Solitalea canadensis DSM 3403: one gene and its partner. The protein of the gene in region 1 binds, or shares a complex with, the protein of each later gene. Links are inferred from orthologs where the notes say so. Each region holds a gene or a part of one and is shown in the gene's direction. Other genes may lie near its edges.

Evidence for each region. The genes of interacting proteins can lie anywhere in the genome.
Region 2: the proteins of SOLCA_RS14920 (region 1) and accD are in contact, whole or in part, in a solved structure (PDB 8UXZ), measured with the Escherichia coli proteins. The link is inferred for Solitalea canadensis DSM 3403 from one-to-one orthologs.

What each region holds. Positions count from the first base shown.
Region 1 is NC_017770.1:3,592,050-3,595,280, reverse strand. The notes cover bases 319-3,070. They hold SOLCA_RS14920 (acetyl-CoA carboxylase carboxyltransferase subunit alpha), read left to right. Parts: upstream 319-1,092; coding sequence 1,093-2,049; downstream 2,050-3,070. Other genes in these bases: SOLCA_RS14905 (BON domain-containing protein), read right to left, coding at 2,919-3,070; SOLCA_RS14910 (LysM peptidoglycan-binding domain-containing protein), read right to left, coding at 2,540-2,911; SOLCA_RS14915 (DUF488 domain-containing protein), read right to left, coding at 2,135-2,491; SOLCA_RS14925 (hypothetical protein), read left to right, coding at 531-923; SOLCA_RS14930 (RNA polymerase sigma-70 factor), read right to left, coding at 319-326. Also shown: more of SOLCA_RS14930, read right to left, coding at 1-318; more of SOLCA_RS14905, read right to left, coding at 3,071-3,231. UniProt on the Escherichia coli protein: Component of the acetyl coenzyme A carboxylase (ACC) complex. First, biotin carboxylase catalyzes the carboxylation of biotin on its carrier protein (BCCP) and then the CO(2) group is transferred by the carboxyltransferase to acetyl-CoA to form malonyl-CoA.
Region 2 is NC_017770.1:2,741,101-2,744,214, forward strand. What follows is about bases 260-3,114. They hold accD (acetyl-CoA carboxylase, carboxyltransferase subunit beta), read left to right. Parts: upstream 260-1,190; coding sequence 1,191-2,039; downstream 2,040-3,114. Other genes in these bases: fbaA (class II fructose-bisphosphate aldolase), read right to left, coding at 260-800; SOLCA_RS11380 (cysteine desulfurase family protein), read right to left, coding at 2,225-3,114. Also shown: more of fbaA, read right to left, coding at 1-259.

The sequences.
Region 1 (3,231 bases):
AATTGTTCAGCAATAATAGAATGATGTTTTGAAATGTTTTTCTGCTTGTTGATATGATTAATAGATTGATTGATAACAGCTCTATATAAATAGGAGCGCATTGCTGCAGGATTTTCAAGGGCAATAGGACTCTCCCAGAGCCGCAAAAATACATCTTGAATGATTTCTTCAGCCTGTAATTGATCCTTAACATATTTATGAGCCAGCATTAATAAGTTTTGAAAGTAATTGCGGTATAAGCTTGTAAATACCGAATGATCTCTTTCTAATAATCTTTCTGCTATTTGCTCATCGGATAATGCTCCATTTTCATTGTCTGATGTCATCCTTATAGCTTAAAAATGTGGGCGGAAGAAAGCGCGAAAATCAAAACTAACAAAAACCTGATGCCTAACAAAACATATGCAGCTATCCCACAATAATTAAATAGATATTTAGTAGATTAACTATGTAATAGTTAAGGGATAAATTCGTTTAATTATAATCATAAATGCACAAACTAATTTATCAGAAAACTAAACTTCCGTACTATGAAAACATTTAGGAGCATCATTACATTCGTTATCCTGATAACAATATGTTTTCAGTCAGCCGCTAATAGCTATTATCCCGAACAGTCGAGAAAAGGGGTAGTTGTTCTTCATCCTGTAAAATTCAAAAAAACGCAAGGTGCCGATTCATTGTCTGTAAAGATAAGTGGTGACAGGTTAACACGAAAACAGGCTCAGCAGCTCACCAGCGAATTGCAGAAGCAAAAAGGAGTAGTAAAAGTTCAGGTTAATTATGAGTTAAATACTGCGCAAATATCTTTTGTAGCTAACCAAGTTACGAGTAATCAACTTTCAACCATCATTAATTCATTTAAATCACCACAAGGGCAATCAAAATATAAAGCAATCATAATGTATGATTCTACTCATTGATAGTCAGCTGTTTAATCTGAAGTAATGAGTTAAGACGATTGTTAGGGGGTTAGTAGTACATTGATTTTAAAAATGTTTCTTACTTTTACCCCTCAATTTTAACCACAGTAAATCTTAGAATAGCGCTTTCCATAAATGATTTACAGCATTAAAAGACTAAAGAAAATTAATGAAACCAACTTTTGATTTTGAAAAGCCGATTGCCATATTGATGGAAGAGCTGGAAAAGGTTAAGCAGGCACAAGAAAAAACCAAAGTAGATTTTTCGGCAACCATACGTGAAATAGAAGCAAAAATAGATCAAACACAAAAAGACGTGTATAATAACTTAACAGGTTGGCAGAAAGTACAAATGTCGCGTCATCCGGAGCGTCCACAAACGCTTGATTATATAGCGATGATGTGTGAAGATTTTATTGAGCTACACGGTGATCGTACGGTAAAGGACGATAAAGCTATTGTAGGGGGCTTTGCAACGATTGATGGTAAACCAGTAATGATTATTGGTCATCAAAAGGGAAAAAATACAAAGGAGCGTCAATTCCGAAACTTCGGCATGGCAAATCCGGAAGGTTATCGTAAGGCATTGCGTTTAATGCGCATGGCAGAGAAATTTAATGTTCCTGTTGTTTGCTTAATTGATACAATGGGTGCATACCCAGGCCTTGAAGCCGAAGAACGTGGACAAGGTGAAGCTATTGCACGTAATTTACTTGAAATGTCGGTACTAAAAGTTCCGATTCTTTGTTTCATCGTTGGTGAAGGAGCTTCTGGTGGTGCATTAGGTATAGGAATTGGCGATAGAGTTTACATGTTGGAATATTCATGGTATTCGGTGATTTCTCCTGAATCATGTTCTTCTATTTTGTGGAGAAGCTGGGATTATAAGGAGAAGGCAGCAGATGCATTAAAGTTAACAGCAGATGATATGTATGCTAACAAACTTATCGACGGTATCATCAAAGAACCATTGGGTGGAGCTCAAAATGATCCGGCTGCAATTGCGTCTACTTTAAAACAACAAATCGTTTCAGATCTGGAAACGTTAACTAAAAAAGATATTAAAAAAGTAGTTTCTGAACGTATCGATAAATTCTCGTCAATGGGAGTTGTTAATGAGCATTAAGAACTAGCTATAAATTTATACTAACAAAGAGAGCCTGGGTTTTTATCCAGGCTCTCTTTGTTTCAGGAGGTTCCATTTGTAATTTTTAACCTTGCAATCCTTCCAAATATTCTTTCAATACCAACGCGTGATTACAATGTTCATCCTTTGCGGCATAAAGCAGTGTTACAGTTGCATGGTTTTGTGTATCATCCAAAAGTTCCTGAACTACTGGGTTACGTTGTAATTCTTCCTTATACTTAATCCCAAATAGATTAAACTTTTCAGGTTCATGGTTAAACCATTTTCTTAATTCAGGAGTAGGAGCAATGTCTTTCATCCATATATTAAAATGGGCATTCTCCTTTTTTAGACCCCTGGGCCAAAGTCGGTCGACAAATACACGAAAACCGTCAGCTTTGTTAATAGGAGCATATATCTTTTTAATCGTTATAACTGCCATGATAAATAAGCCAAGCCGCCCCTGCGAACTAAAGCCGGCTTTTAATTGTTATTGAGGTATCTTAAGTACTTGACCGGGTTTTATCAGGTCCGGATTACTAATCTGATCTTTATTGGCTTCAAATATTTTCTGCCAGGTTAATCCACTATACTTTTGAGCTATCTTACTCAAGTTGTCGCCTGGTTGTACAGTGTAGGTAGTACTGGCACCTGCCGCAACTCCGATGTTTAGAACCATATCTGCTGATCGCATTTCCGGATCCAGTTTTTCATAAATACTCCAGATCTGCTGCTTTATTCCATCTCCCGGAGCGGTACCTGTAACATACAAAACATTGTTTTGCTCTTGTACCGATAAATCACTTACTCCATTACTTTGGGCGAAATCTATCAGCTCTTTATATTTATCTTGTAGTGCCATGTCTCTATTATTTAACAATTGTAAGTTGATTAACTACTTTACGAGGCTTTGCCTCATTTACAGCTTGCATAACCTTCATCAGATCGTCTTTCTTTACTTTGCCTGTGAGTGTAACTACGCCATCGGCAATTGCAAACGAAACACCCGTAATTCCTTTTTGTGTAAAGGAATTTTCAATAGTAGTTTTTAGCACATCGTCAGGATTGATCGTTACTGTTGGTTCTGGAGCAGGAGCTGGTTTTACAGTAGTATTGTTGACAACGGATTTAACTCCTTTAATTCCTTTTACAGAGGCTTCAAGGGCAGTCTTACTGCTTTCG
Region 2 (3,114 bases), 850 kb from region 1 along the record:
CCATGGAATACAAAGTTAACAGGTTTTTCAGCTGTTAAATTGTGCTTTGCTTTGATGAAATCCTGAGAGTTTTTAAGAATAACCGGAGAAAGCTTAACGTTACCTGGTTTATAAACGCCGTGAACGTTACCAAATGCAGCTGCAATAGTAAAGCGGTGGCTGATTTTGCTTAACTCAGTGTAAGCGAAGTCAACTTCTTCAGGTTGCGTGTATAGTTTAGAACTATCAACATCCGAGTTATCAACACCGTCTTCTTCTCCACCTGTAACACCTAATTCAATCTCTAAAGTCATACCCATTTTGCTCATGCGCTCTAGGTAAGTTTTACAGATTTCAATGTTCTCATGTAATGGCTCTTCAGAAAGATCGATCATGTGCGACGAGAACAATGGTTTGCCATGTTGAGCATAGAATTTTTCACCTGCAACCAACATGCCATCGATCCAAGGCAATAATTTTTTAGCTGCGTGGTCTGTGTGAAGTATTACAGATACACCGTACATTTCAGCTAACAAGTGAACATGCTGAGCTGCAGAAACGGCTCCTGCAACACAAGCTTGCAAATTGTCGTTATTTAGTGATTTACCGGCATAAAATTGAGCTCCACCGTTTGAAAGCTGAATAATAACTGGAGAATTTACAGCTTTAGCAGCTTCCATTACACCATTAATAGTATCAGTTCCGATAGTGTTCACTGCAGGTAAAGCAAACTGATGTTGTTTTGCTAATTCAAATAATTCCTGAACCGCATCACCATGTAAAACGCCTTTTGCAATAGCGGTCTGTGTCTGGTTTGACATACGAGAATAGTTTTGTTAATAGAGAATTATAAAAAAATTGAGTTGCTAAATATAGGAATTTAGAAATAAAATATTGTATGATTTTAAACATGCAATTTTTAATTTCACTGATTAACAATGCAATAGGCTTACTATTTTATATCATTTTAATAGTGTATTTTGTACACAAACATCAATTTATAGAAATTAACATGTCATTGAAAAATAGGGCCGAAATGATTTATTAAAAGTGGCTGTTTCTGTATTATATATTTTTGCTATTTTGCAGCCCTTTTTATTAAAATATTTTTTCGCTTTCCGGGCTTTTAAAAGGGTTTTATTAAACAGTATCGATAAATATCGGTTTTACAATTAACGAGAACAAACATATTCCAATACTAATACTAAACTATGAGTTGGTTTAAACGAGCAAAAGAAGGTATTACCACTAAAACCGAAGAAAAGAAGGAAACTCCTGACGGTCTTTGGAACAAATGTCCTTCTTGCAAAAAGGTTTTACATAATTCTGAGCAGATAGAAAACAAATATGTGTGTCACCATTGCGGTTACCATATTCGTATCGGCTCGAAAGAATATTTTGAAGTTTTATTTGATGATAACCAATTTGAGGAACTTTTTTCAAATCTTACTTCCGGCGACCCGCTAAATTTTGTTGACAGTAAAAAATATACTGATCGTATCATAGAAACGATGGCAAAAACGGGATTGAAAGACGCTATTCGTGCCGGACATGGAAAGATTGAAGGTCAGGATTTGGTGATTGCCTGTATGGACTTCGATTTTATTGGGGGATCAATGGGTTCTGTTGTAGGTGAGAAAATTGCCCGTTCAATTGATTACTCCCTAAAAAACAAAATCCCTTTCCTAATGATCTCTAAATCAGGTGGAGCACGTATGATGGAAGCTGCATTTTCATTGATGCAAATGGCTAAAACATCAGCTAAACTTGCTTTGTTAGCAGAAGCTAAAATTCCTTATGTTTCTTTATTAACCGATCCTACAACCGGGGGTGTTACTGCATCTTACGCTATGTTGGGAGATATCAACATCTCTGAACCTGGCGCAATGATCGGCTTTGCAGGACCTCGTGTAATTAAAGAAACCATCAAGAAAGATCTTCCTAAAGGTTTCCAAAGTGCTGAATTTGTATTGGAGCACGGCTTCTTAGACTTTATTGTGGATCGCCGTCAGATGAAAGCTAAAATAGCTTCATTCTTAAGGATGGTGACTAAAAAATAAGATGTTATCAATTGATAAAACAAAAAACGGATGAAGTGATCACTTCATCCGTTTTTTGTTTCTTAAAGAAGTAATAGGGTGATAATTTTATATAAAAGACATAGCGTAAAATTTATCATCCATTAAAACTAAAAACGGATGAAAAATTAATTCCATTCGTTTCTCTAGTTCTTACAAAATGTTATTTACACCGTTACCGGAATAATCTGTTTTAACTTTTCAATCACAAAATCGATTTCTTCTTTCGTGTTATACTTACAGAAAGAGAAACGAACCGATGGACGATTAGGGTTTGTACCAATTGCCGTAAGTACATGTGAACCAATATTTGATCCGGAAGAACAAGCACTTCCTCCTGATGCCGAAATTCCGTTTATATCCAAATTAAACAACATCATATCTCCCATATCCGATTCGGGGAAAGACACATTTAAAACGGTATATAAGCTTTTGGCAGGATCAGTTTCACCATTGAATTGTACATCGGTAAAATTTTGCGTCAATTGATCCTTCATATAGTTTTTCAAACCCTGAACATATTGAGCATGTTCATCCATTTCATGATAGGCAATTTCCAATGCCTTTGCTAAACCTGCAATTCCATAAACGTTCTCAGTGCCACCCCTCATGTTGCGTTCCTGAGCTCCACCGTAAATAAAAGGTTTAATTTTCACATGATAGTTTACATATAAAAAACCAACCCCTTTCGGTCCGTGTAATTTATGCGCAGCGCAAGCTATAAAATGAACTTTCAGTTTACTGAGGTCATGCACGTAATGCCCCATTGTTTGTACGGTATCGCAGTGAAATAAAGCGTTGTATTGCTCGCAAAGATTTCCTACGCGTTCTACATCCAACAGTGTCCCAATTTCATTATTGGCATGCATTAAGGAAACAAAGCTGCGTTCGTTATTCTTTAACAACTCTTCAAGGTGATCATAATCGACAGTACCTTTTGAGTCGATATTAACATAACTTAATTTAATAACACCTTTCTTTTCCAACTCTTCAAGTGTATGCCCAACTGCGTGGTGCTCAATTTTTGAAGTAATTGCGTGAGTAATACCATGGTCGT